DNA from 4 places in the Mesorhizobium newzealandense genome. Region 4 is predicted to be linked to each of the others. Evidence: predicted binding sites of a transcription regulator. Region 4 holds the regulator's gene; each other region holds the start of a gene.
What was found. Region 4 encodes PhoB, which activates phosphate uptake and scavenging genes when phosphate is short. Its sites were predicted from a motif close to TGTCATNNANCTGTCAT; they were not measured.

Region 1: the regulator PhoB is predicted to act here: its motif matches at 2,356-2,372, upstream of ACFSOZ_RS07560 (YdcH family protein).
Region 2: the regulator PhoB is predicted to act here: its motif matches at 3,168-3,184, upstream of olsB (l-ornithine N(alpha)-acyltransferase).
Region 3: the regulator PhoB is predicted to act here: its motif matches at 5,490-5,506, upstream of ACFSOZ_RS20580 (acid phosphatase).

Annotation. Positions count from the first base shown of each region.
Region 1 covers NZ_JBHUGZ010000005.1:78,168-85,369, reverse strand. Annotated here, with positions in the region: gene ACFSOZ_RS07570 (lytic transglycosylase domain-containing protein) at 1-536, opposite strand, end outside; gene ispG (flavodoxin-dependent (E)-4-hydroxy-3-methylbut-2-enyl-diphosphate synthase) at 543-1,793, opposite strand; gene ACFSOZ_RS07560 (YdcH family protein) at 2,107-2,286, opposite strand; gene ACFSOZ_RS07555 (YdcH family protein) at 2,527-2,730, shown strand; gene ACFSOZ_RS07550 (IclR family transcriptional regulator) at 2,765-3,553, opposite strand; gene ACFSOZ_RS07545 (transporter substrate-binding domain-containing protein) at 3,726-4,556, shown strand; gene ACFSOZ_RS07540 (amino acid ABC transporter permease) at 4,634-5,299, shown strand; gene ACFSOZ_RS07535 (amino acid ABC transporter permease) at 5,301-5,951, shown strand; gene ACFSOZ_RS07530 (amino acid ABC transporter ATP-binding protein) at 5,954-6,748, shown strand; gene ACFSOZ_RS07525 (RidA family protein) at 6,784-7,202, shown strand, end outside.
Region 2 covers NZ_JBHUGZ010000017.1:574,075-581,276, forward strand. Annotated here, with positions in the region: gene acuI (acrylyl-CoA reductase (NADPH)) at 1-631, shown strand, start outside; partial or broken gene ACFSOZ_RS27110 (hybrid sensor histidine kinase/response regulator) at 774-3,063, shown strand; gene olsB (l-ornithine N(alpha)-acyltransferase) at 3,248-4,123, shown strand; gene ACFSOZ_RS27120 (trimeric intracellular cation channel family protein) at 4,203-4,835, opposite strand; gene grpE (nucleotide exchange factor GrpE) at 4,963-5,598, opposite strand; gene ACFSOZ_RS27130 (hypothetical protein) at 5,837-6,037, shown strand; gene ACFSOZ_RS27135 (hypothetical protein) at 6,136-6,516, shown strand; gene ACFSOZ_RS27140 (fatty acid desaturase) at 6,725-7,202, shown strand, end outside.
Region 3 covers NZ_JBHUGZ010000013.1:183,773-190,974, forward strand. Annotated here, with positions in the region: gene ychF (redox-regulated ATPase YchF) at 1-373, shown strand, start outside; gene corA (magnesium/cobalt transporter CorA) at 660-1,634, shown strand; gene ACFSOZ_RS20560 (MaoC family dehydratase) at 1,758-2,228, shown strand; gene ACFSOZ_RS20565 (MaoC family dehydratase) at 2,225-2,698, shown strand; gene ACFSOZ_RS20570 (adenine phosphoribosyltransferase) at 2,871-3,416, opposite strand; gene ACFSOZ_RS20575 (alpha-hydroxy acid oxidase) at 3,426-4,571, opposite strand; gene ACFSOZ_RS20580 (acid phosphatase) at 4,750-5,445, opposite strand; gene ACFSOZ_RS20585 (cytochrome c1) at 5,575-6,447, opposite strand; gene ACFSOZ_RS20590 (cytochrome b) at 6,475-7,202, opposite strand, start outside.
Region 4 covers NZ_JBHUGZ010000029.1:9,148-16,349, forward strand. Annotated here, with positions in the region: gene pstS (phosphate ABC transporter substrate-binding protein PstS) at 1-234, shown strand, start outside; gene pstC (phosphate ABC transporter permease subunit PstC) at 301-1,284, shown strand; gene pstA (phosphate ABC transporter permease PstA) at 1,288-2,139, shown strand; gene pstB (phosphate ABC transporter ATP-binding protein PstB) at 2,136-2,942, shown strand; gene phoU (phosphate signaling complex protein PhoU) at 2,968-3,675, shown strand; gene phoB (phosphate regulon transcriptional regulator PhoB) at 3,695-4,384, shown strand; gene ACFSOZ_RS33355 (ROK family protein) at 4,397-5,644, opposite strand; gene xylF (D-xylose ABC transporter substrate-binding protein) at 5,991-7,031, shown strand; gene ACFSOZ_RS33365 (sugar ABC transporter permease) at 7,177-7,202, shown strand, end outside.

The DNA of each region.
Region 1 (7,202 bases), on a different contig from region 4:
AAATCCGACTTCTGATCGAGCGGTTCGACCTTGCCGGCATAGATCCGGTCGGAAAACTTGTCGACCGGCTCGCCCATGATGTCGAAAACATAGCTCTCGGTCTCCATCGGCAGGAAACCGCCGGAACCGAGCCAGCGCGAAACCCGGCTTTCACCAGAATTGTAGGCGGCAGCCGCCAGGCCGAGATTGCCGTAGCTGGTTTTCATTTCGGCGAGATACTTCGCCGAGGCCGGAATCGCCTGGTTGATGTCGAAGGAATTGGCGAGCCCACGCATCTTGGCGGTGCCCGGCATGAACTGGGCGATGCCTTCGGCGCCGACCGGACTGACGGCGTTGGGATCGAAACGGCTTTCCTTCCAGATCAGTCGGGCGAAAAAGTCCCGGGGCAGGCCGTTCTGATCGGCATGGGCCTGGATCAGGGTGCAGACCTTGTCGATGAGCCTCTGCTTGGCGGATTGCGGCGGATCGGCCTGAGCCAGGGTCGACCAGCCCAGTCCGCACAACAAAATCAGCGCCGCCCAGAGGAAACGCAGCATTTTGATCTACTCTGCCGCGGCTTTGCCGCGACCAAACCGTTGCTCGATATAGTCGGCGACCATTTTCTCGAAATCCGCCGCGATCGACGGCCCGCGCAGCGTCGCTGCCTTCTTGCCATCGACGAAGACAGGCGCCGTCGGCGTCTCGCCGGTGCCGGGCAGCGAAATGCCGATGTCGGCATGCTTGGACTCGCCCGGACCGTTGACGATACAGCCCATCACCGCGACCTTGAGGTTCTCGACACCGGGATATTTTTCACGCCACACCGGCATGTTCTTCCTGAGATCGGCCTGGATGTTCTGGGCCAGTTCCTGGAACACGGTGGAGGTGGTGCGGCCGCAGCCGGGGCAAGCGGCGACGATCGGCACGAACTGCCTGAACCCCATGGTCTGCAGCAATTCCTGCGACACCTGCACTTCACGTGTGCGGTCGCCATTCGGCTCCGGCGTCAGCGAAATGCGGATGGTGTCGCCGATGCCTTGCTGCAGCAGAATGCCCATCGCGGCGGACGAAGCGACGATGCCTTTCGAACCCATGCCGGCCTCGGTCAGGCCAAGATGCAGCGCATGGTTGGAGCGGGTGGCGAGTTCGGTGTAGACGGCGATCAGGTCCTGCACGCCGCTGACCTTGGCCGACAGGATGATCTTCTCGCGGCCAAGGCCGATCTCTTCGGCCATTTCGGCCGACAGGATCGCCGACTGCACGATCGCTTCGCGCGTCACTTCCTGCGCCGTCAGCGGGAAACCCTGGGCCTGGTTGTCGTCCATCAGCCGGGTCAAAAGCTCCTGGTCGAGCGAACCCCAGTTGACGCCGATGCGCACCGGCTTGTCGTATCTGATCGCCATCTCGACGATTGCCGCGAACTGCCGGTCCTTCTTGTCCTTGAAGCCGACATTGCCCGGATTGATGCGGTATTTTGCCAGCGCTTCGGCGCAGGCCGGATGATCGGCCAAAAGCTTGTGGCCGATATAATGGAAATCGCCGACCAGCGGCACGTTGATGCCGAGCCGCGCCAGCCTTTCGTGGATGCGCGGCACGGCGGCGGCACTCTCGTCACGATCGACGGTGATGCGCACGATCTCGGAGCCGGCGCGGTGCAGCGCCGCGACTTGCGCAACCGTCTGGTCGACATCGGCCGTATCGGTGTTTGTCATCGACTGCACGACGACAGGCGCGCCGCCGCCGACGACCACGCCGCCGACATCGACGCCGACCGAGGTGCGGCGGGGGAAGGGAGAGGAAAAATATCCGGTCATGCCGGCAGCCTTTTGTCTCTGGAGCGCCATGTGTCCACTTGGACGCACAAAGACGCCCCGGGCCGATGCGCTAAAGTCCGGGCATGAGGTGGATGAGCAAAGATGGCTTGTCAATGGCGACAGGTCGCCACTGGCCGCAATTGGCCCGCCGCCGGGATCAGAAATGATCCATGATCCGGCGACGGCCGAAGCCGAAATTGAGCTGAATGGAAGTGCAGGCTCGGCTGAGAGATAGCCCAAAATCCACCACACCGGCGGCAGTTGCCGCCGGCAAGAGAGGCCGTGGATCGTGATCGGCTATGTCAGGAGGGCATCAATGCGTGGTCGGTTGCGCTCTCAGTTTTTCAATCTCGTCCTTGAGTGCCAGCTTGCGTCGCTTGAGATTCACGATTTCGAGGTCGTCGACCGATGGATGGTTCATCGCGTCATCGATCTCGCGCTCGATGTCGCCGTGTTTCCGCTGCAACTCATCAAGATGGGATGCAAGAGACATGATTGGTTCTCCCTTTCATGGATTCCTCGATTGCAGCCGTCACGGCGCGTCCACCGCAGGTTCGCTTCTGTGACGGCACGGTGACAGTGTGCCACCTTCCGGCAGCGATGTCGAATGCTGCGTGGTAGCATTCCACGACAATGTGAAATGTGATATGGGCTGCGCGCCGGTGACAAAAGACCCCGGCCCCGCCCAATCAGGCCCAGTTTTTGGGCGCCGCAGACGTGCAGACGGTAGAGAATGTCCGATCAGGAACAGGCCGATATTCGCCTCGAATTTTCCCGGCTGAAGCAGGAACACGCAGATTTCGACGCGGCGATCAACGCGATGATCGCCACGAACTGCGACCCGTTGCAGATCCAGCGCATGAAGAAGAAGAAGCTGTTCCTCAAGGACCGGCTGATGGCGCTGGAAGACAAGATCATTCCCGACATCATCGCGTGACGGCAGAGCTGGGTCGCTCCTGATCGCTTTGCGCCTATCCGGCGATCGAAAGCCTGGCGGCGCGGTCGCGCAGCAGGCTGATGAGACTGCCCGTCCGCTCCTCTGTCGTGTCAATGGGAACCACCAGGCACATCGTCGCCTCGACCTTGCCAGGCCCTGAAAAGACCGGCGCGGCGAGGCATTTCGTATATGCATCGACAAGGCCCGAGGTGACGCAATAGCCGGTGGCTTCAGCCTTCGCTATGTCGGCGACGAAGTCGTTGAGAAGCAGTCTGCGGCCGTCCGGCAGGATGAGATCATCTTCGGATATCATGTCTTCGATCCGGGCCTGTTCGAAGCCCGCCAGAAGCAGCCGTCCCGAAGCGGTCCAGGGCAGCGGTATCTGCAGGCCGGTGGCGGAGCTGATGCGGAACGGCCTGGTGCCCGGGCTTGAATGGACAATCGTATAGCGGCCGCTCTGCAGCATACACAGTTCAGAGGTTTCGCCGGTTTCGCGCGACAGATTGTCGACCTCCTGGCGCCCGCGCCTCAAGAGGTCGTTGCCCCGCACATAATCCATTCCGTAGAGATAGAGCTTCTTGCCGAAATAGACGCGATTGCCGTCGCCGGCCATTTCCAGCAGGCCGGCATCGACCAGCGATCGCACCAGCGTGTAGGTCGTCGAGCGGGGTGCGTTCACCCCCTTGGCAAGATCGCCAATGCCGATCGCCCGCTGCGTCGTATGAAGAAACTCCAGGATCTCGAGCACCCGGTTGAGGCCTTTTTCGCGGGAGCTCGAAATCTTCTCGTCGGCTGAAACTGCCAAGGCACTGCCATCTTGCATTGTCGATTCCTCGTGTTAGTATCTGTCTTGTACAGGATACAAGCGTCTCTTGTAAGAGACAATCGCTCTGAAAATCAACGATGCGTGTATTGCCTGTGCATAGGGGAACACAACACGAAAGGAGGTCGCCGTGAACGACACATCCGGAAGACGTGATTTTCTGAAATTGGGAATGGCAGGACTGGCCACGGCTGGCGTGCTGGCAACCGTCGATGCCCAGAAGGCTGCTGCCCAGGCAGCACCCGACAGTGTGCTGCGCACCGTACTCGATCGCGGCAAGCTGATCGTCGGCACCGGCAGCACCAACGCACCCTGGCACTTCGAGAACGATGCTGGCGAACTGGTCGGCATGGACATCACCATGGCGCGCATTCTTGCCAAGGGACTTTTCGACGATCCGACCAAGGTCGAATTCGTCATGCAGGACCCGGCGCAGCGCATTCCCAACGTGACCACCAACAAGGTCGACATCACCATCCAGTTCATGACTATGAGCGCCCAGCGCTCGCAGTTGATCAATTTTTCCCGACCCTACTATGTCGAGGGTGTCGCCTTGCTGACCCTTCCGACCGCCGAGAACAAGACCTTCGATAAATTGCTTGCCGCTGGTTCGGCGACACGCGTCTCGATCCTGCAGAACGTCGATGCCGAAGCATCGGTGCACATAGCTCTGCCGCAGTCGCAGGTGATGCAGATCGACACCCAGGCCAACGTGTTGCAGGCGCTGGAAGCCAAGCGTGTCGATGCCGCCGCGGTTGATCTTTCGACCGTGCGTTGGCTTGCCTCGCGCAATCCGGACAAATACTTCGATGCCGGCAAGAGCTGGTTCTCGATGCTGTATGGCGCGGCGCTCCGGCAAGGCGACCTCGACTGGCTGACCTTCGTCAATCAGACCTTCACCATAGCCATGTTCGGTCACGAAACGGCGCTATACGACGCCGCGTTCAAAGATTACTTCGGACAGGAGCCACCGGCCCGCCATCCTGGTTTTCCGGTCATCTGATCCAGTTGGCGGAAGGGCAGCATTCGGCGCCCTTCCGCCAGCTTCTCCTCGACGGCCCTTCGCACTGAGGCGGACGCATGGGCTATGCCCTCAACTTCAACTTGATCTGGCGGCATTTCGACAAGCTGTGGGGCGGACTGCTGCTCAGTCTCGAACTGGCCGTCATCTCGATCGCCATCGGCATCGTCATCGGCTTGGTTCTGGCGGTCTGGTATGTCTCGGCAGGGCGCGTGGTGAGATCGGCCATCGCCGCCTATGTCGAATTCATCCGCAACGTGCCGCTGATCCTGCTCGTCTACCTCGTCTTCTATGGCTTGCCGACCGTGGTCGACGTCGCCTACAGCGCCCAGACCTCGTTCATCTTGACGCTGGCGGTCTATAGCGGAGCCTACCTGGTCGAGGTGTTTCGCTCGGGCCTCGAAGCGGTTCCGCGCGGCCAGCTCGACGCCGGCAAGGCAATTGGCCTGACGCCATGGCAGCGACTGCTCCACGTGCGCCTGCCGACCATGCTGCGCATCACCTTGCCGGCGCTGTCCAACACCTTCATCTCGCTGTTCAAGGACACTTCCATCGCTTCGGTCATTTCGGTGCCCGAGCTCACCTACGGCGCCCAGTGGATCAACTTCAACACCTTCCGCATCGTCGAGGTCTACCTGGTCACGACGGCGATGTACCTGTTGACGGGCTATGCGCTGCTCTTCGGGCTGCGGCTCGTCGAGCGTCGATTTAGGGCGGCGCGCTGACATGCTGACCCAGATCGCCTATGCCTTGCCGTTCCTCGCACAAGGCTTCGCCTTGACCCTGTGGGTGTCGCTGCTGGTCGTGGTCCTGTCGCTCATCGCCGGCGTCCTGCTGGGCGTCGGCCTGGTTTATGGCCCGGCACCGCTGCGCTGGGCGGTGCGCATCTTCAGCGACACGATCCGCGGTATTCCGATCCTGGTGCTGATGTTCTTCGTCTATTACGGCCTGCCCGCGATCGGGCTTCATCTGCCGTCGTTCTGGGCAGCCGTGCTTGCGCTCACTCTGTTCAAGACGGCGCAGGTCATCGAGTACCTCAGGGGCGCGGTCGGCTCCATCCCGAAAGGGCAGTCGGAAGCGGCGATGGCGATCGGGCTGACCTTTCGCCAACGGCTGACCTACGTCATCTTCCCGCAGGCATTCAGGCGCTTCCTGCCGCCCTGGATCAACGGCGTCACCGATGCGGTCAAGGGCAGTGCGCTGGTGTCGCTGCTCGGCATCACCGACCTGATGCAGGCCATCAACCAGGTCATCGGCCGCACCTATGAGGCCATGCCGCTCTACATCCTCGGTGCGCTCATCTACTTCGCGGTCAACTATGCCCTTTCGCTCGCCAGCCGGCGGCTCGAGCGTCGTTTCTCCTTCATCCGGGAATAGCAATGTCCACAAGTTCGAACGACACCCCGGCCCTCCTCGACGTCCGCGACGTTTCCAAATCCTTTGGCACCGTCCAGGTCTTGCGCTCAGTCAGCCTGCTTGTAGCGCGCGGCGAGGTGGTGACGGTCATCGGCCCCTCGGGCAGCGGCAAGACCACACTGCTGCGTTGCGTCAACTTCCTGGAAAGCTACGACAGCGGCTCGATCCGCATCGACGGCAAGGAGGTCGGCTTTCGCGACCCGGCAGCCCGTCAGCGCCGCAGCGAACGCGATCTCGCCGCGATGCGCGCCGAAACCGGGATGGTGTTCCAGAGCTTCAACCTCTTTCCACACCTGACGGCGGCCGGCAACATCATGCTCGGGCTGCGCAAGGTGCGGGGAAAAAGCGAAGCCGAGGCGCGCTCGATCGCCGAGCATTGGCTCGGCCGGGTCGGCCTTGCCCACAAGGCCGACAGCCTGCCGGCCGAACTGTCGGGCGGCCAGCAGCAGCGCGTCGGCATCGCGCGCGCCGTGGCGATGGAGCCGAAGATCCTGCTGCTCGACGAAATCACCTCGGCTCTCGACCCCGAACTCGTCGGCGAGGTGTTGGCCGTCGTGCGCAGCCTCGCCGAGGACGGCATGACGATGCTGATGGTGACGCACGAAATGGCCTTCGCGCGCGACGCCTCGAGCCGTATCGTCTTCATGGCCGATGGCGGCGTCAGCGCCGTCGGCCCACCGAAGGAGATTCTCGCGGCGGAGACCACCAACGAACGCCTCCGCACCTTCCTGGCGCGCTTCCGCGCCTCGCATTTCTGACACCGGACAGTGAAAGCTGTCGCAAGGAGCATTTGATGTCGCCTTATATCCGGCTCGCCGAACTCGGCTTGACGCTGCCCGAGCCGCCGACCCCGATCGCCAACTTCGTCACCCATGCCGAAAGCGGCCGGCTGATCTTCCTGTCCGGCCAGGGGCCGCTGCGGGCCGACGGCACGCTCTGCACCGGCAAGGTGGGAGAAGACGTGACGGTTGAGCAGGCCTATCAGCATGCCCGCCTCACCGGCCTCAATCTGCTCGCCGTCATGCATGCCGCCGCCGGCGATCTCGGCCGTATCGTGCGCGTCGTCAAGCTGCTCGGCTTCGTCAATGCGATACCGACCTTCAGCGACCACCCGAAAGTGGTCAACGGCTGTTCCGACCTTTTCGCCGATGTCTTCGACAATATCGGCGGCCATGCCCGCTCGGCAATCGGCGTCGGCTCCTTGCCCGGAAA
Region 2 (7,202 bases), on a different contig from region 4:
CATGAGCCCGCATGACGCGATGGCGGTCGGTACCGCCGGCTATACCGCCATGCTCTGCGTGATGGCGCTGGAGCGGCACGGCATCCTGCCCGATCGCGGCCCGGTGGTGGTCACGGGAGCAGCCGGCGGCGTCGGCTCGGTCGCGGTCTCGATCCTGTCCAGCCTCGGCTACCACGTCATCGCGTCGACCGGCCGCAACGCCGAAAGCCCCTATTTGATCAACCTTGGCGCCGCCGAAGTGATATCGCGCGACGAGCTTGCCCAGCCGGCCAAACCGCTGGCCAAGGAGCGCTGGGCCGGCGGCATCGACGCGGTCGGCAGCCACACGCTGGCCAACGTCCTGTCGATGACCTCCTATGGCGGTGCGGTTGCTGCTTGCGGTCTGGCCGGCGGCATGGACCTGCCGACGAGCGTCGCCCCCTTCATCCTGCGTGGCGTCTCGCTGCTCGGCATCGATTCGGTGATGGCGCCGAAGGCAGTCCGCCTCGAAGCATGGCGGCGCATCGGCACCGACCTCGATCTGCAGAAGCTCGCCGGCCTGTCGACAACCATAGGTTTCGACGGCATCATCGATGCCGCGCACGACATCGTCGACGGCAAGATCCGCGGCCGCGTCGTCGTGGATATGTAAGCCAGTACGGCCTCATAACAGGCGGATGGAAAGGCCTCGCCTGCCAGCGAATCCGCGGCTGCCGGCGCAGAAAACGCCGATCCGCTAAAATTCGAACGATCCGCCGCAATCTTCCATAATCTCTGTCTGGCAAGGGTTTCGCATGATCGCGGAATCCGGCAGCCAACAGGCGGACACAGGCGAAGACATCGATGCGGCGACTCCGCCGGCGTCGACGCGGCGCTTTGTCGTCGCGCCGCCGCTGGTGCCCGAGCCGCAGTTCTCCACGCGCGAAAGCCTGCCCCTGCTGACGTTTGTCGCCATCGTCGTGCTGGCCGGCCTGGCGCATCTGACCGGGGCGCCGATCTTCATCAGCGTCGGATTGCTGGCAACAGGCCTCGCCGGCCTTGCCACGCACCTGCACGCCAGGCGGAGCGTACACCGTACCGCGTTCCTGCTTGACGAGACCACTGCCCGCAGCCGCGCCGAGATCGAGACGCTGGCCGACCGCATGTGGGAAATGCAGGAGAGCGAGGAACGCTTTCGTGGCCTGATCGACGCACTTGGCGACCTCGTCATTCATCGCGACCGCGATGGCTACATCGTCTATGCAAACAAGGTCTTCGCGGATCTCGTCGAAACCGATCAACGCGACCTTGCCGGCAAGACCCTGGCGGACCTTGGCATCGATGTCGGCATCGTTCCGGATGCCGCCTTTTCCGACCATGAGTGCCTGAGTTCCACCGACGTCTCCATCCGTACGCCGAGCGGTCCGCGCTGGTTCTCATGGATCGAACTGTCGGTGCGCGACAAGGACAGCGGCGCCGCTTCGCATCGCGCCATCGCCCGCGACATCACCGCCCGGAAACGAGCCGAATCCTCACTGATCACCGCTCGCGAGCGGGCCGAATACGCCAGCCAGGCCAAATCGCGCTTCCTTGCCACCGTCAGCCATGAAATTCGCACGCCGATGAACGGCATCATGGGCATGGCCAGGTTGCTGGCCGACACCAGCCTGTCGCCGGAACAGCAGACCTATGTCGGCGCCGTCTCGACCTCGGCCAGCGCATTGCTCGCCCTGATCGAGGATCTGCTGGATTACTCCAAGATCGAGGCTGGACGCTTCGACCCGGAGCCGCAGCCGATGTCGGTGCGCGAGATCGCCGACAACATCGTCGAATTGCTCGCCGCCCGCGCCTTCGCCAAGGATATCGGGCTGGGCTGTCACGTCGAGCCCGACGTGCCGCAATTGATCACCGCCGATCCGGGCAAGGTCAGGCAGGTGCTGCTCAACCTCATCGGCAATGCCATCAAGTTCACCGACAGCGGCGGCGTATTGGTGAGCATCGCACGCGCACGCACCGAAACCACCGACCGTATCTGCTTCACCATCGCCGATACCGGTCCGGGTCTGCATGAGGAGGACCTGGAGCGCATTTTCGAAGAGTTCGAACAGGCCGACGGCACGTCGACGCGCACGCATGGCGGGGCCGGCCTCGGCCTTGCCATCTCAAGACGCCTGGTGGCGGCCATGGGCGGCGCGATTTCAGTATCCAGCCGGCTCGGCCAGGGATCCGAATTCGTCTTCGAAATCCCGGCAATATCGGCCACCGAAGCACCGCAGAGCCGGCAGAACGCGCTCTCGGGCAAGCGCGCGGTGATCCTGTCGAAAAAACGCCGTCGAGGCCGATGCCATCGCCCGCACCATCCGCGCCAATGGCGGCGCGGTCGACGTCGCCACCACCGCCGCGCAGGCGGCGCCCTTCGCCGACGGCTGCGATGTGCTCCTGGTCGACGCGGCCATGGAAGAGAGCGACGGAAGGTTGCTCAAGCGCCTGCGCCAGAGCGGTTTCGCCGAATGCGAGGCCATCACGCTGATCGCTCCGACCGATCGCGGCATGCTCGGCGAGTTCCGCGCCAGCGGCTACGCAACGTTCCTTGCCAGGCCGGTGCGGGGCGGAACGCTTCTGCGTGTGCTGTTGAGCAGCCATGCTCCCACCCTCACCCAGCCGCAGCCGGAAAAGGGTGGCGCCCCCGCACCTCGTGCCATCGGCAGCCGCCAGCGGGGACTGTCGGTGCTGATCGCCGAGGACAATGACATCAACGCCATGCTTGCCCGCGCCACGCTGCTGAAGGCCGGGCACCGCGTCAAGGTGGTCGGCAATGGCAAGGCCGCCGTCGAGGCTGTCACCGGCGCCGGACACAAGAACCGCTTCGACGTGGTTCTGATGGATCTGCACATGCCGGTCATGGACGGACTGGACGCGATCGCCGCCATCCGCCGCCACGAGGAGGAAACCGCCGTGCCGCCGGTGCCGATCATGGTGCTGTCAGCCGACAGCCAGGAAAAGACCCGCCATGCGGTGCTGGCCCATGGCGCCAGCGGCTTCGTCACCAAGCCACTCGACCCTGACGCGCTGGTCAATGCCGTCGAGGGACAGGTCGCGGCCTGAGCCGCTTTTCTTCCTCTGCGCCGGTCCGTTTCCTCCCGTAACGTAGCCGGTTGCCCGTATTCGCCAGCCGACGAAGTATTGCCCACGACGTCGTATCACGGTACTGTCACAATCCTGTTGCACCTACACCGTATCCCCGTGCCAAGAGGGATGGCTCGAAGGAGAATCACTCGTGCATACAGTTATGCCGGAATGTGACACTCGGCCGAACGCCAGCAGCGCCTTGCTTGCCGGGCGTAACGTCGATTCCGTCATAAAGGGCGCAGCACTCGCCCGAATCGGTAATCTCGAAGTGCGGCTCGCCCGCAACGAGGCCGAGATCGCGGCCGCACAGGAAGTCCGCTACCGGGTGTTTTACGATGAACTTGGCGCCAGGAAAGATTTGTTCCAGGCACAGGATCGCCGCGACGCCGACCGGTTCGATCCGCTCTGCGACCATCTGCTTGTCTTCGATACCTCGCTCTCCGGCCCCGAACATCGCCGCATCGTCGGCACCTATCGCCTGCTGCGGCAAGAAATCGCGGCCGCCGCTGGCGGGTTCTACTCAGAAGGCGAATTCGAGCTGACCAAGCTCATCGCCCGTCACCCCGGCCAGCGTTTTCTGGAACTCGGCCGCTCTTGCGTTTTGCCGGAATACCGCTCGAAGCGCACCATCGAGGCGCTGTGGCAAGGTATCTGGGCCTATATCAACCATTACGAAATCGGTGTGATGACCGGCTGCGCTTCCTTCCACGGCACCGTGCCGGCGGCGCATGCCGAGGCGCTCACCTATCTCGCCCACCACTGCCGGACGAATTCCGCCTGGGACGTGCGCGCGGTGTCCGGACGCTACTGTTCGATGGATCTGATGCCGATCGAGGCGGTCAACGCCAAGGCGGCGATCGCGGCGATGCCGCCACTGGTCAAGGGCTACCTGCGCGTCGGCGCCCGCATCGGCGATGGCTGCGTCATCGACCGCGAATTCTCGACGGTCGACGTGTTCGTCGTGATGCCGGTCAAGGAAATCGGCGCCCGCTACGTCAATTATTATGGCGGGGAAGCCCAGCGTTTCGCGGCGTGAATAGCGAATAGGACGTAGTGCCGGGAGTTGCGCGGCAACAGCCACTATCCGCTACTCCCTATTCGCTATCCCCTTCTTTTCACGGGATGTCTTCCGGCCGCCGGCCGGGCCGGCTCTTGTAGGGGGGAAACGCCCAGCCGAAACGAAGCGCGCCGCCGCGCACGGCGAACGCCGTGGCGAAGCCGGCCCATCCTGAAACAATCTGTGGCAAGCCGGCGACATCGCCGGCTGTGAAGATGGCGGCACCCACGAGCGCGGCCGTGACATAGATTTCCGGCTTCAGCAGCACCGAAGGCTCCCCGGCCAGAAGATCACGCAGGATACCGCCGAATGTGGCGGTCAGCATGCCGGTGATCACCGACACCGCCGGCGAGCCGGTGATGGCAAGTCCCTTGGCCGCGCCCATCACGGAAAACGCGGCAAGCCCGATGGCGTCGAGCCAGAGCAGCAGCTTGTAGCGGGATTCGACGCGGTGCGCGGTGAAGAACACCACAACCGCCACCACCGCGCAGATCAGCACATAGTCGCGGTTTCCCACCCAGAACACCGGCACGTTGAGGATCAGGTCGCGAAACGTGCCGCCACCGATGCCGGTGACGCTGGCCAGGAACAGGAAACCGATAATGTCGAGCTGCTTGCGTGAAGCGGCAAGCGCCCCGGTCGCGGCAAAGACGGCGACACCGGCATAGTCGAGAAGCGCGATCGGGTTCATTGTAGGACCAGGAGAGTAAGGGAATGGGGCAGTAAGGCAGTATGTTTAGCACGAAGGCGTACGATTGGAGCGCCCCCTACTGCCCTACTGCCCTACTGCCCTACTGCCCTACTGCCCACTCCCCTAACTAGGCATCCTTCTCGGCCTGCTCATTGACAGGCCCCGGCTCGACCGGCGTTTCGCCGGCGGCAAGCTTGGGGCCGCCCTTGGCAACGCCGACCATGGCCGGGCGCAGCACCCGCTCGCCGATCGAATAGCCCGGTTGCACGACCTGGACCACGGTGTTGGCCGGGACATCCGGATTGGGCACCTCAAACATCGCCTGGTGGAAATTGGGATCGAACTTCTCGCCTTCCGGCGTGAGCTTCTTGACCCCGTGCCGCTCCAGCGCCGACAGCATGGCGCGCTCGGTAAGGTCGACACCTTCGATCAGCGCCTTGAAGCCGGCATCGCCCGATGCCTTGGCCTCGGCCGGGATGGCGTCAAGCGCGCGGCGCAGATTGTCCGACACCGACAGCATGTCGCGTGCGAAATTCGCCACAGCGTAAGTGCGCGCGTCGTGCACGTCGCGTGCGGTGCGGCGGCGCAGGTTTTCCATCTCGGCCGCAACGCGCAGCGCGCGGTCCTTCAGTTCTTCATTTTCCTTCAGCAGCCGCACAAGGGCTTCATAGTCGCCATCGATGCTGCCTTCCGTGCGCTCGGCATTGGCCTCGGTCGCCTCGACTTCATCGGGCGCGCGTTCGTCTTTTGCCTGGTCGCTCATCGCCGTTTCCCGTCAATCTCGAATGATGTGGATTTTGAGCCCGATATCGAGGTTTGGCGGTCAAAAATCAAGGGGTAAGCGATAGTGGGGGCTCGCGGCCGGGGCAGGACAACGAATGGCAAGATCCCTCGATTTTAATTCAAATTTTACCCTAACCGCCGGCTTTGCTTGCCACAAACGCGTGATGCGGGAACCATTCCCTTGCTGCAGGAGTTTCGAAGCCGACACAGGATTTGAGATGATGACCCGCAAAAAAGGCGAAAAGGGAGAAAAGCTGGCCGCCGAGGTCAGGCGACAGTTCGGCGCCGAGACGGTGACGCGCTTTCTGCGTACCTTGCCGGCCTTCCGCACCGACGCCGACATTCCCGACCGGTTCAGGGAGCTGCTCGACCGCCTCGACGGGGCGGAGGACGGTGACGCCGGCTGGCGCCGGCAGTAATCCAACGACCAATCTTGTCAGCAAACCTCTATCGGCAATAGCCTGAGAGAGCCGAACCATCTAATGACAGATGCAGTGTGGTTCACATGGAGGACGTAATGCGCAAGGTTTCGATCACCTCATTGCTGTCGGCGCTTGTCGGCCTCGGTGCCGTTACGTTGGTGGCCTTTCCATCACAGGCAGACAGTCTGCAGCTGCAACTGGGCAAACACGGCCCGCAGCTGAAGCTCCTGGAAGATTGCGATCCCAATTACAACGATTGCGAAGGCAACCGACGCGACTACCGGCGCGACCGCCGTCAGTCACGAGGCTGCACGGAGGACCGGGCTCTCGACAAGGCGGACCGAATGGGCATCCGTCGGGCAAGGATAGAGTCCGTCGGCCGCCGGGAGATCACGGTCCGCGGCAGACAGGATGGCGACCGCGTGCGCGTGACTTTTGGAACCGAGCGCGGCTGTCCCATCCTCGACCGCGAGTAGAGATCGACCCCAAAGCGGAAACCCGATGCTCAAGCGACAGAGAGCAACGGGCTCCTAGCGACCGGGCTTCAAAGCTCCGCTCCAGGGTGGACCATCACGCTGATCAAGCTCCGATTGGCTGGCTCGACCGGGGCCACGCGACAATTACGCACAGTAATTTTGCGTGAGCTTGCCTTGCGGCGGCGGGGCGCCCCGCCTATGCTTCCTGATGAACATGATTTCCCCTGAGGCGGCCGCCAACAGCAAGCGCGCCTGGCTTAAGATTCTGGCGCGCTACAAGAAGCCTGACAGGCGCCGCAGCACCGTCGAACTCGCCATCACCCTCATTCCGTTCGCCGTGCTCTGGGGACTGTCCTCGGCCGCCTATGCCTATGGCCATTGGTGGGGTCTGGTTCTGATCCTCCCCGCGGCCGGGTTTCTGGTGCGCATTTTCATGATCCAGCACGATTGCGGCCATGGCTCCTTCTTCGCCAACCGCTATGCCGACGACTGGATCGGCCGCGCGCTCGGCATCCTGACGCTGACGCCCTACGACTGCTGGCGGCGCGCGCACGCGACGCATCATGCCAGCGCCGGCAATCTTGACGAGCGCGGCATGGGCGACATCAGGACGCTGACCGTTGCCGAATACCGGCAAATGTCGTGGCGAGGCCGCCTTGCCTATCGTCTCTATCGCCACCCGCTGG
Region 3 (7,202 bases), on a different contig from region 4:
CGAGGCCGAAGTCGCCCAGCTCTCGGACGAGGAAGAGATGGAGTTCCTCTCCTCGCTCGGCCTCGACGAGCCTGGCCTCAACAAGGTCATCCGCGCCGGCTACGATCTGTTGCATCTCATCACCTATTTCACCGCCGGGCCGAAGGAAACGCGCGCCTGGACCATCCATAAGGGCGACAAGGCGCCGCAGGCGGCCGGAGTCATCCACACCGATTTCGAGCGCGGCTTCATCCGCGCCCAGACCATCGCCTACAACGACTTCATCACGCTCGGCGGCGAAGTGGCGGCCAAGGAAGCCGGCAAGGCGCGCGACGAAGGCAAGGAATATGTCGTCCAGGACGGCGACGTCCTGCTGTTCAAGTTCAACACCTGAAGAGCCAACAGCCCGGGATCGGCCTCGTGGTCGATCGCGGTCTCGCACACGGAGCATGCGGCAAGGCTGGCATGCTGACGAAGGTTGCCGTCCCTAATTCCTTCCCACAAGAGGAAGGAAACCTTCGCCCCCGCTGCTTTTGGGCCTGCCTTGACCTTGTCACATCGCAGGTCTAATCGGCTGGGGCACGCGGTCGGCGCTTTCGGCGAAAGTGCCCGTCCGTGCAATCCGACATGACGCGTCCGTTCAGAACGCACCCTTTGGCCCCAGCAAGGGAGACCCGGCGATGATCAAGGCCTTCGTCGTGGACAATGACCGCCTGCGCGCCGTCGACGATCTCCTGGCTAACAGCGACACTGTCGTCTGGGCCGACCTGCTCACCCCGACAAAGGAAGAGGAAGCGACCATCGAGAGCTGGCTCGGCGTCGCCATTCCGACGCGCGAGGAGATGGAGGAGATCGAGATTTCCAGCCGCCTCTATGTCGAGGACGGCGCCTACTTCATGACCGCCACCCTGCCTGCCCAGACCGAGATCGACGACCCCCTGATGTCGCCGGTCACCTTCGTGCTGGCCGGCACCAGGCTGATCACCGTGCGCTACCACGAACCGAAGGCGTTCAAGACCTTTCCGCAACGCGCCGAAAAGGTGGCGACCGGCTGCACCAGCGGCGACACCATCCTGATCGGCTTGCTGGAGGCAATCGTCGATCGCCTGGCTGATATTCTGGAGCGCGCCGGCCGCGACATCGAGGCAATCTCGCGCGATATCTTCGAGGCGAGATCGACCAAGGTTTCCAAGCGCAATCGCGACTTCCAGGAGCTGCTGAAAGCCATCGGCCGCAAGGAGGACATCGCCTCCTCGATCCGCGACAGCCTGATCTCGCTGCAACGCCTCGCCGGCTTTTTCGCCCATGCCTCGACCCGGACCAAGATGAGTAAGGACACCAAGGCGCGCATCAAGACGCTGTCGCGAGACGTGCTGTCGCTCGCCGACCACGCCACCTTCCTGTCGCAGAAGATCAGCTTCCTGCTCGATGCCACGCTCGGCATGATCTCGATCGAGCAGAACGCCATCATCAAGATCTTCTCGGTCGCCGCCGTCATCTTCCTGCCGCCGACGCTGGTCGCCTCGATCTACGGCATGAATTTCGACGTCATCCCCGAGCTGAAATGGGAACTGGGCTACCCCTTCGCCATTGCCATGATGGTGCTGTCGGCGATCCTGCCCTTCTGGTATTTCCGCCGCCGCGGCTGGCTCTGATTGGCCCGCCAAAGGCCGTGCAGCCACGACGTGGCGCTATAGAAATCTCTTGACCAAACGGCGCCCTGCCTGCATCCGGAAACCCCGATCCGAAATCGTGGGTCTATGAACCGGATTCCAGACATGACCGCAAAAACCTGGGCCTATGAGGATTTCGTCGAGGGTGCCTCGTTCGACCTCGGCACGAAAGAGGTAAGCGCGGCCGAGATCATCGAATTCGCCAGCGAATTCGACGCGCAGCCGATGCATCTCGACGAGGAAGCCGGCAAGGCCAGCATCCTGGGCGGGCTGTCTGCTTCGGGCTGGCACACCTGCGCCATGTTCATGCGCATGCTGTGCGATGCCTTCCTGCTGGACTCCACCTGCCAGGGCGCGCCCGGCGTCGATCAGGTCAAATGGAAGAAGCCGGTCCTGGCCGGCGACATGCTCACCGGCAGCCTGGTGGTCGTTGCCAAGCGCCTGTCAAAATCGAAGCCGCAACTCGGTTTCGTGACCATGCGCAGCGAGTTCCTCAACCAGCGTGGCGAAAGCGTCTTCGAGCTTGAGAACTCGGTCATGTTCCTGCTGCGCGATGCCGCCGGGAGCCGTCCATGAGCCTCGACGAATTCTTCCGCATCGGCACCACCGTTACTTTGGGCTCGCACACATTCGAGCCCGAGGCGATCAAGGCGTTCGCCAGGAAATACGACCCGCAGATCTTCCATATCGACGAGGAAGCGGCGAAGAAGAGCGTGCTCGGCGGGCTCTGCGCGTCCGGCTGGCACACCGCCGCGACCTGGATGAAACTCAATCTGGAAAACCGCATAGACGCCGAGGTCGCTGCGTGGAGCGGCCCCGGCCCGGTGCCGGAATTCGGCCCCTCGCCCGGCTTCAAGGACCTGAAATGGCTGAAGCCGGTCTATGCCGGTCAGACCATCACCTTCACGCGCACGGCACTTTCCCACCGCCCGATCGCCTCGCGCCCCGGCTGGCGGCTGCTGGCGCTGCGTTCCGAGGCCTTCGATTCGGCCGGCGACAAGGTGCTGGAGTTCGAAAGCGCCGTGTTGGTGAAGGTGGGTGAGTAGCCGGTTCGCGTAGGCGAATTCATCGTGCCAGTGGCACGATGAAAGGCCGACGAACGCCGGGACGCTGCGAAGCAGCGGGGACCCGGCCGGGCGGTTGATCAATCGGCCATCTGCCCTTCGCATAGCTCAGGGCGTTCTAAGCCCAGGGGGGGGAGAAGCTAAGAAGCGCCCCTCAATGCCCTTCAAACCCGATCAGCGTCCTCACCGGCACACCGAGCGCTTCGAGCTTGGCGCGGCCGCCGAGGTCCGGCAGGTCGATGACGAAGCAGGCGGCAAGGATGTCGGCGCCGATCTGGCGCAGCAGCTTGACCGCCGCTTCCGCGGTGCCGCCGGTGGCGATCAGATCGTCGACCAGGATCACCTTCTCGCCGGGTGAGACGCCGTCCTTGTGCATCTCCATTTCGTCCAGCCCGTATTCGAGGCTGTAGGCGACGCGCACCGTCTCGAAAGGCAGCTTGCCTTTCTTGCGGATCGGCACGAAGCCGGCCGAAAGCTGATGAGCGACGGCGCCGCCAAGGATGAAGCCACGCGCTTCGATGCCGGCGATCTTGTCGATCTTCTGGCCGGCATAGGGATGCACCAGCTCGTCGATGGCGCGACGGAAGGCGCGCGCATTGCCGAGCAGCGTGGTGATGTCGCGAAACAGAATGCCGGGCTTGGGATAGTCCGGAATGGTGCGGATCGCGGCAACCAGTGTGTCTTCGAGGGAGGATTTCATGGTTCGAGATTACCTGAAACGGAGGTTCTTGCGCGACAATTGTTCGATCGAACTGCAGCCCATCAGCTTCATGCCGCGTTCGATCTCGACCCGCATCTGTTCGAGCGCCCGTTCGACGCCTGGCTGGCCGGCCGCCGCCAACGGGAACAAATAGTAGCGGCCGACGCCAACCGCCTTGGCGCCGAGCGACAGCGCCTTCAGCACATGCGTGCCGCGCTGCACGCCGCCGTCCATGATGACGTCGATCCGGTCGCCGACCGCATCGACGATCTCGGCAAGCTGGTCGAAAGCCGCCCGCGAGCCATCCAGTTGGCGGCCGCCATGGTTCGACAGCACGATGCCGCTGCAGCCGATCTCGACGGCGCGCCTGGCGTCCTCCACCGACATGATGCCCTTGAGACAGAACGGGCCCGACCACAGCCTGACCATCTCGGCGACGTCGTCCCACGTCATCGACGGATCGAGCATCTCGGTGAAATAGCGGCTGATCGACATGGTGCCGCCGCCCATATCGACATGCTCGTCGAGCTGCGGCAGCTTGAAGCCCTCATGCGTGAAATAGTTCAGCGCCCAGGCCGGCTTGAGCGCGAACTGCGTCATCCCGGCCAGGTTGAGCTTGAAGGGAATGGCAAAGCCGGTGCGTTTGTCGCGCTCACGGTTGCCGCCGGTGATGCTGTCGACGGTCAGCATCATCACTTCGACGCCAACCTCCTTTGCCCGCTGCATCATCGCCCGGTTGAGGCCGCGATCCCGGTGGAAGTAGAACTGATAGACCTGCGGGCCGCTGCTGATCCTGCGCACCTCCTCGAGGCTGATGGTGCCAAGCGAGGAGACGCCGAACATCGTCCCGTATTTGGCGGCGGCCTTGGCGACCGCCCGCTCACCCTGATGATGGAACAGCCGCTGCAAGGCGGTCGGCGAGCAATAGACCGGCATCGCCAGCTTCTGGCCCATCACCGTCACCGACATGTCGATCTCGCTGACGCCGCGCAGGACGTTGGGAACCAGGTCGCAAGTCTCGAAGCTTTCGGTGTTGCGGCGATAGGTGACCTCGTCGTCCGCCGCGCCGTCGATGTAGTTGAAGATCGGTCCCGGCAGCCGTTGCTGCGCCATGCGGCGGAAGTCGGAAAAATTGTGACAGTCGCTGAGCCGCATCATCGATTCCAAATGCCATGGTGAGGCGAGCCGTCGCCATCGTTTCCTGCGTCGAATATCAACCGGAAGTCATCGTGCCAACGGCCTAATTGCCAAGCTGCCGCCCGAGCCCTGGCCGCGAGCACAAAAAGGGGCGCCCGAAGCGCCCCTTTCGTCGAAAATCGACTGCCGGCGAAGATCACATGCCGAGATCGGAACGAAGCTCGGCCTTGGCCACGTCGTATTCGGCCTTGAAGTCGTTCCGGTTGAGCAGGACCGCGACAATGACGCTGCCCGAAATCTTGCCCATCTCGACATCGGAGGCGTAATGGATGCCGCCGACCTCACGATTGTGGGCGTATTCAGCCGCACGCGCCATGATCTCGGCGCGCTTTTCCGGAACCATGTCGGACAGGATGATGCCCATCATGGTGCCGACGGTCGCGTGGCCCGAAGGCCACGAACCGGAGCTGGACAGCTTGACTGCGGGCTTGACGAGGTCGCTGAGCTGGTGCGGACGCGGGCGCTTCCAGACATCCTTGGCCGGATCGACGACGGCGCCTTCGGTGGCCACCACGCGATCGAAGAAGGCGCTGAATTTCGGCAGCGTCTCCTTGTTGAATTTCGGCCCCATGACGTTGGCGAAGCGCCAGACATTCTCCTCGGCGTCGGCAACGGCGCTGGCCACCATCTCGGGCGTGCGCGTCACCTGCAGCGTCAGCACCTCACCGAGTTCGGCCTTGGTCTGCGCCGAATCGTTTGCCGGCGGCGGCGGCAGGATCATCGTCAGGTCGACGTCCTTGTCTGTGACGAAGGGCCGGGCGTCTTCCGCTTGCGCGGCCGAGCCGACGATGAATAGCAAGAGGCCTGCCGCGAGCGATGCGTATCTTTTCATGGGTGCGATCCTTTGATGAGAACGGCACAGGATCGCCAGATGCGGTGACGGCCATGTGACATCACCGGTCTCCGCAAATGCAAAAGGGCGCCTTTCGGCGCCCCTTTGTGATCGCATGGCTGTGTGCGGCTAGTGCGCCACGCCTTCCCATACCTTGCGCTTGGTCAGATAGACCAGCGCGCCGAACAGCAGCAGGAACACCAGCACGCGGAAACCGGTCTTCTTGCGGTCTTCCATATGCGGCTCGGCCGCCCACATCAGGAAGGCCGACACGTCACGGGAATACTGGTCGACGGTTTGCGGCGCGCCGTCGTCATAGGTCACCTGGCCGTCGGAGAGCGGCTTGGGCATTTTCAGCGACACGCCGGACATGAAGTACGGGTTGTAGTGGGTGCCTTCCGGAATGACCATGCCGGCAGGCGGCGTCTCGTCGTAGCCGGTCAGCAGCGAGTGGATGTAGTCGGGCCCGCCCGCGGCATACTGGGTGAAGATGTCGAAGACGAATTGCGGAAAGCCGCGCTCGACGCCGCGTGCCTTGGCCAGCAGCGACATGTCGGGCGGAGCGGCGCCGCCATTGGAGGCAGCGGCGGCTTCCTCGTTGGCGAAGGGCGCCGGGAAATGGTCGGACGGCTTGCCGGGACGGTCGAACATGTCGCCGGCATCGTTGGGGCCGTCATGGATCGTGTACTCGGCCGACAGCGTCTTGATCTGGGCGTCGGAGTAGCCGAGGTCCGACAGCGTGCGGAATGCCACCAAATTCATCGAATGGCAGGCCGAGCAGACTTCCTTGTAGACCTTCAGGCCGCGCTGCAGCTGCGCCTTGTCATAGGTGCCGAACGGGCCGGTAAAGCTCCAGCTCATCTCCTTCGGCTCGTCGATCGGGAAATGCGTCGGCGCGGCCGCGTTGTGTGCCTCTTCGGCGGCGATCGCCCAGGTGGCTGCGGCCCCAGTGCCGGCGGCCACAAGGCCGATCAGCGCCAGCGAGGTGAGAATCTTCTTCATGCCAAATCCCCTTAGATTCTCTACCGCTCAGCCCTTGGTCTCTGGTGCGGCCGTGGCGCCCGTCGGATGCCCGCTGCCGCCCTTGTTCTTCTCGAGCACAGCCTCGGTGATCGAGTTCGGCAGCCTTCGCGGCGTCTCGATCAGGCCGAGCACCGGCAGCGCAACCAGGAAGAAGGCGAAGTAGAACAGCGTCGCCATCTGAGCCATGAACACATAGCTGCCTTCGGCAGGCTGCGAGCCCAGCCAGCCAAGCAGGATGGCATCGGCCACGAACAGCCAGAAGAACAGCTTGTACCAGGGCCTGTAGACCGCCGAACGCACCTTGGAGGTGTCGAGCCATGGCACCAGGAACAGCATGACGATGGCCCCGAACATGCACAGCACGCCGCCGAGCTTGGAGTTGATCGGCCCGACATTGAAGGTGATGGCGCGCAGGATCGCATAGAACGGCAGGAAGTACCATTCCGGCACGATGTGGGCCGGGGTCTTCAGCGGGTTGGCGACCGTATAGTTGTCCGGGTGGCCGAGATAGTTCGGCAGGTAAAAGACGAAATAGGCGAAGAAGAACAGGAACACGATCATGCCGAACGCGTCCTTGATGGTCGCGTATGGGGTGAAGGCGACGGTGTCGGTCTTCGACTTGACCTCGATGCCGGTCGGGTTCGACTGGCCGACGACATGCAGCGCCCAGACGTGCAGCACGACGACACCGGCGATCATGAACGGCAGCAGGTAATGCAGCGCGAAGAAGCGGT
Region 4 (7,202 bases):
GACGCCACCTGGCCGATCGCTGCTTCGACCTGGGTGCTGATCCACAAGACCCCGGATGACGCCGCCGCGACCGGCGAAGCGCTGAAGTTCTTTGCCTGGGCCTACAACGACGGCAAGGAAACCGCCAAGGCGCTCGACTACGTCTCGATCCCCGACAGCGTCGTCGACCTGATCAAGGCTTCGTGGAAGGCCGACATCCAGACCGAGGGCAAGCCCGTCTACGTCGGCCAATAATATCCCCTTGAAGGAGCGCCGCGCCGCGGCGCTCCTTTTCCCTCCACTCAAAGAGCCGAGCTTCACATGAGCGCTGTCCAGGAAGCCTTGCCAGCCATTCGAGGTTCGCGCGACGCGACTGTCAGGCGGTTCGCGCTGACCGACGCGATCTTCCACGGCATGACCCGGGCCGCCGCCATACTGGTGCTGGTCCTGCTCGGCGGCGTTGCGATCTCGCTGTTTGCCGGCTCCTGGCAAGCCCTGTCGACTTTTGGCTTCTCCTTCCTGACCAGCGAAAGCTGGAATCCGGTGACGGAGAAATTCGGCGCGCTGGCGCCGATCTATGGCACCATCATCACATCCGCCATCGCCATCCTGATTGCCGTGCCGCTTGGCATCGGCATCGCCATCTTTCTCACCGAGCTTTGCCCGCGCCCGCTGCGGCGCCCGATCGGCATGGCGGTGGAACTGCTCGCCGGCATCCCCTCGATCATCTACGGCATCTGGGGCCTGTTCGTGCTGGCGCCCTTCCTGCAGACGACCGTGCAGCCCTTCATCATAGGCGTGTTCCATGGCATTCCCGGCCTAAACAGCCTGTTTGCCGGTCCGCCCTACGGCATCGGCCTGCTGACGTCGTCGCTGATCCTTGCGATCATGGTGCTGCCGTTCATCACCTCGATCACCAAGGACGTCTTCGACACGGTGCCGCCGGTGCTGAAAGAGTCCGCCTACGGCATTGGCTGCACGACCTGGGAAGTGACCCGCCGCGTGGTCATTCCCTATACAAGGATCGGCATCATGGGCGGCGTCATGCTCGGCCTCGGCCGCGCGCTCGGCGAAACCATGGCGGTGACCTTCGTCATCGGCAACGCGCACCGCATCAGCAGCTCGCTGTTCGCGCCGGCGACGACGATTTCCGCCACCATCGCCAACGAATTCACCGAAGCCGTCGGCGACCTCTACACCTCCTCGCTGGTGGCGCTCGGCCTGATCCTGTTCGTCATCACCTTCCTGATCCTCGCCATCGCACGCTACATGCTGATGCGCATTGACGCCCGCACGGGAGCCTGACCGATGTCGACAGCCACATCGCTTCACCAGAGCCGCAAGCGGAAGAATGCCGTGATGATGACGCTCTGCGTCGCCGCCGCGGGCATTGGACTTGCCTGGCTGGCGCTCATCCTCGGCGCGCTGGTCTACAAGGGTACTGCGGGCCTGTCCTTCGACGTGTTCACGCAGATGACGCCGCCGCCCGGCGATGCCGGCGGCCTGCTCAACGCCATCTATGGCAGCGTGGTGATGACCATCATCGCCGTGATCGTCGGCACGCCGATCGGCGTGCTGGCCGGCACCTACATGGCCGAATACGGTCGCTTTTCGAAGCTCACCACCGTGGTGCGCTTCATCAACGACATCCTGCTGTCGGCGCCGTCGATCATCATCGGCCTGTTCGTCTACGAACTGATGGTCCGGCCGATGGGGCATTTCTCGGCGATCGCCGGCGCCGTCGCGCTGGCCATCCTGGTCATCCCGGTCGTCGTGCGCACCACCGAGGACATGCTTAACCTGGTGCCGAACGCCTTGCGCGAAGCCGGCACCGCGATCGGCGCGCCGCGCTGGGTGGTCATCAAGTCGGTCGCTTACCGCGCCGCCCTGTCCGGCATCGTCACCGGCATATTGCTGTCGATCGCCCGTATCTCGGGCGAGACCGCACCGCTGCTCTTCACGGCGCTCAACAACCAGTTCTGGTCGAGCAATCTCAACGCGCCGATGGCCAGCCTGCCTGTGACCATCTTCCAGTTCGCTCTCAGCCCTTACGAGGAATGGCAGCAACTGGCCTGGACCGGCGCACTCATCATCACATTGACGGTTCTCGCGCTCAGCATCTTTGCGCGCAGCCTGACCGGACGCAGAGAGGACAAATGAGCCAGATGTTGTCTCCAGACATGACGATCGCCGCCGAGGCAACCGCCAGCAAGGCCAAGATCGAGGTCAAGAACCTCAACTTCTACTACGGCCAGAGCAAGGCGTTGAAGGACATCACGCTGTCATTGCCCGAGCGCAGCGTCACCGCCTTCATCGGCCCTTCCGGCTGCGGGAAGTCGACGCTGCTGCGCGTCTTCAACCGCATCTACGAACTCTATCCCAAGCAGACCGCCGAGGGCCAGGTGTTGCTCGACGGCCAGAACGTTCTCGACCGCTCGCAGGACCTCAACCTGCTGCGGACCAAGATCGGCATGGTGTTCCAGAAGCCGACGCCGTTCCCGATGTCGATCTATGAAAACATCGCCTTCGGTGTCAGGCTCTACGAGAAACTCAGCAAGTCCGAGATGGACGGCCGCGTCGAGCAGGCGCTGAAGCGCGCCGCACTGTGGACCGAGGTCAAGGATAAGCTCAACGCCAGCGGCCTCAGCCTCTCCGGTGGCCAGCAGCAGCGGCTCTGCATCGCCCGTACCGTGGCGGTGAAGCCGGAAGTCATCCTGCTCGACGAGCCGGCCTCGGCGCTTGACCCGCTGTCGACCGCCAAGATCGAAGAGCTGATCGACGAGTTGCAAGCCGACTACACGATCGTCATCGTCACCCACAATATGCAGCAGGCGGCGCGCGTGTCGAAGCAGACTGCCTTCATGTATCTGGGCGAACTGGTCGAGTTCGACCGCACCGAGAAGATCTTCACGTCGCCCCGCGAGAAGCGCACGCAGGACTACATCACCGGCCGCTTCGGCTGAGCTCAGGCATACGAGGGACAGGATCATGGGCGAACACACAGTCGCTTCTTTCGACGAGGATCTCGGACAGATCAGCAGGCTCATCAGTGACATGGGCGATCTCGCCGGCTCGATGGTCGGTGGTGCCACCAAGGCGCTGCTGAATTCCGACAACGCGCTGGCACAGCGCGTTGTTTCAGACGACGCGATCATGGACGCGCGCCAGCGCGAGCTCGATGACCGCGCCATCACGCTGATCGCCAAGCGGCAGCCGATGGCCGACGATCTGCGCCATGTCGTCGGTTCGATCCGCATGGCCGGCGATCTCGAACGCATCGGCGACCTTGCCAAGAACATCGCAAAGCGCGTCGGCACCGTCGGCCTCAGCGTCACACCGCGCGACCTGTCGCACTCCATCGATGGAATGGCGCAGCTGGTGCTGATCCAGGTGCAGGGCGTCATCGAGGAGTATGCGGCGCGCGACGCCGCGGCGCTGGCGAAACTGCGCGCCGACGACGAGCGCATCGACGTCAAATACACCTCCGTGTTCCGCGAACTGCTGACCTACATGATGGAAGACCCGCGCAACATCACCGCCTGCACGCATCTTCTGTTCTGCGCCAAGAACCTCGAGCGGATCGGCGATCACGTCACCAACATCGCCGAGAATGCGTATTATGTTTTGACCGGTACGCAGTTGCCCGCCAATCGTCCGAAGCAGGACGAGACGGCAATGTCCGCGCCGGCGGCATGACGACAGGGGTGACCAGTCGATGATCGCGCCACGCATCATGGTGGTGGAGGACGAGGAGCCGCTAGGCGTGCTGCTCCGCTACAATCTGGAGTCCGAGGGTTACCAGGTCGAGGTGGTGACGCGCGGTGATGAGGCCGAGATCCGGTTGCAGGAGAACGTCCCCGACCTTCTGGTGCTCGACTGGATGGTGCCGGCGGTTTCCGGCATCGAACTCTGCCGCCGGCTAAGGATGCGTCCCGAGACCGAGCGGCTGCCGATCATCATGCTGACCGCGCGCGGCGAGGAAAGCGATCGTGTGCGCGGCCTTTCGACCGGCGCCGACGATTATCTGGTCAAGCCGTTCTCGACACCGGAGTTCATGGCCAGGGTCAAGGCGCTGCTGCGCCGCGCCAAGCCGGAAGTGCTGTCCAGTGTGCTCAAGGTCGGCGACATCGTGCTCGATCGTGAATCGCACCGGGTCTATCGCAAGAAGAGCGAGATCAGGCTCGGCCCGACCGAGTTTCGCCTGCTCGAGTTCATGATGCGCCATCCCGGCCGCGTGTTCTCGCGCAGCCAACTGCTCGACAATGTCTGGGGCGAGACGATCTACATCGACGAGCGCACGGTCGACGTGCATGTCGGCCGGTTGCGCAAGGCGGTCAACAATGGCCGCATGCCCGATGTCATCCGCACCATCCGCGGTGCCGGATACGCGATCAGGGAAGATTGACTCCCGTTTGATTCACGCCACGTTCTTGCCAACGAGGCCGGATCTTGTCTGCGCGCCAGGTGCGAAAATCTCCTGGTCGACGAAAGTCAGCGCGCGCATGGCGCAGCCTTCGCGGATCAATGGCAGTTCGTTCGGCTCGGTGTCGAAGGATATCGATTTCGAGTGCTGGCCGCCGGCGGTCTGGGCAATCGCCTCGCGCAATGCCGGCTCGATCAGGTCGAAGGCCGCGGCGCTGACACCGACCATGGCGACCGGCGCCGGATCGATCAGCGCGAACAGGCTGCCGAGACCGTAGCCGAGCGCTTCGCCGGCCTTGCGGTAGGCCTCGCGCTCGGGTCCATCCCTTTCGCGAGCCGCAGTTGCCAGAGCGCGCATGTCAGCGTCACTGACATCGGCGACGGGTTCTGCGTCCTCACTCATCTGCCTTGCGTTGCGCCAGATGGCGTAGTTGCCGGCATAGGCCTCGACGCAGCCGCGCCGTCCGCAGCGGCACAGCGCGCCGTTCGGCCGATGGATCATATGGCCGAACTCGCCGCCCGAGGAATGGGTGCCGGTGAACAGTTCGCCCTTCAGCACCAGGCCCATGCCGATGCCGTGCGACAAAAGGATGGCGATGAAGTCGTCGCGGTAGCGCTGGGGATCGCGCCAGCGCAGCGCCACCGCCATCATGTTGCAGTCGTTCTCCATGGTGGCGGGGATGCCGAACTCGTCCTCGAGTATGTCGGCGAAGGCGATATCTGTGTGCGGCGTGATCGGCGACCACAACATGGCGCGGGCACGCGTGTCGGTGATGCCCTGGATCGCCAGCGCGATGCGGGCGACATTGCGGACGTCGAGATCGGGGTCTTCGAGGCGGCGCCGCACGATGGCGACGCATTCGCCGACCAGCGCGTCGCGCGACATCGTCAGCGTATCGAGCCGGCGCTGTTCCTCGGCGATCACCTGGCCGGCATAGTCGATGACGGCGACGGAGAGGAAGTTCAGCGACAGCACTACGGTCATCACCGCCGCCGCTTCCGGATTGAGGCTGAGGCCGACCTGCGGTCTGCCGCGTTTGAGCGAGCCGGCCTCGCTCGGCTTGCTCTCGGCCAGGATGCCTTCGCCGATCAGGTCGGAGGAGATCGCCGATATGGTCGAGTGGCTGAGGCCAGTGGTCGCGGCGATCTCGGTGCGTGACGGCTGTCCGGCGCGACGCACGGCCGCAATCACCATCGCCCGGTTGCGACGGCGCAGATCGTCGTGGCGGATTCCGACCGACATGTTTTTTCACATCCTCCCGGTCGCTGCAGCCTTTCGTGCCCCCCGAAGGCTGTCAGCGAAGCCTGAAGCGCGACGCACCTCAGGCGTTGTTTCCGCTCACGTCGCCCAAACCGCTGCGCACTTTTGGGCGACATGCGCTGACCAAATTCTGGCAGAAGCCTGCCATCCTGTCATTATTTATTCCGGGGCTCGAAAAAAATTCAGAGAGACATCAAAATCCATCAGAATCGATGTTGACAGCGTTCGGCCGTTGGACCAGTATTTTTTCGAGGCTCGAAAAAATAGAGCTTCTGTGCCGGCCTACGGGTCAGTTTGGTCGCGCCATACGCGGCGCAGGGAGGATAATATGAAAAGATTCACAGCCGCCATCCTGGCGGGTGTCGCCATGTCGCTGACGCTCGTGTCGGTCGCGCAGGCGAAGGACAAGGTCATCGGCGTTTCGTGGTCCAACTTCCAGGAAGAGCGCTGGAAGACCGACGAGGCCGCCATGAAGACGGCGATCGAGGCCGCCGGCGACAAGTACATCTCCGCAGACGCGCAGTCCAATCCCGGCAAGCAGCTGACCGATGTCGAGAGCCTGATCTCGCAGGGCGCCAACTCGCTGATCATCCTGGCGCAGGATGCCTCGGCCATCGGCCCGGCGGTGCAGAAGGCGCTGGACGAAGGCATTCCGGTCGTCGGCTATGACCGGCTGATCGAGAACAAGGACGTCTTCTACCTGACCTTCGACAACAAGGAGGTCGGCCGCATGCAGGCCCGCGAAGTGTTCAAGGTCAAGCCGGAAGGCAACTACGTCTTCATCAAGGGCTCGGGTGCCGATCCGAATGCCGACTTCCTGTTCTCGGGCTCGATGGAAGTGCTCAAGGAGGCCATCGACAGCGGCAAGATCAAGAATGTCGGTGAGGCCTATACGGACGGTTGGCTGCCCGCCAACGCCCAGAAGAACATGGAGCAGTTCCTCACCGCCAACGACAACAAGGTCGACGCGGTGGTCGCGGCCAATGACGGCACCGCCGGCGGCGTCGTCGCGGCGCTGACGGCGCAAGGCCTGGCCGGCACCGTGCCAGTCTCTGGCCAGGACGGCGACCACGCCGCGCTGAACCGCATCGCGCTCGGCACGCAGACCGTGTCGGTGTGGAAGGACGCGCGCGAACTCGGCAAGAATGCCGCCGAAATCGCCTCGCAGCTGGCCGACGGCAAGAAGACGGGCGACATCGCCGGCGCCAAGGACTTCACGACGCCTGGCGGCAACACCGTCAAGTCGCTGTTCCTGACCCCGGTTGCCATCACCAAGGACAATCTCAACGTCGTCATCGACGCTGGCTGGATCAAGAAGGACGAAGTCTGCGCGGGCGTCGCCGCCGGCACCGTCGCGGCCTGCAACTAAAGCTGGCCGAACCTACTCGATATCAACGCCGCGGCCCAAAGGCCGCGGCGTTTTCTCAAAAAGATTTGTGTTTCCGCATCAGGCGGATAGCTTCTAGGCTGGGTTCCGGCATCCGCGTCAGACGGCAAGCCGGTGGGAGGAAATCATGACCGACACGACGTCCAACCCGCA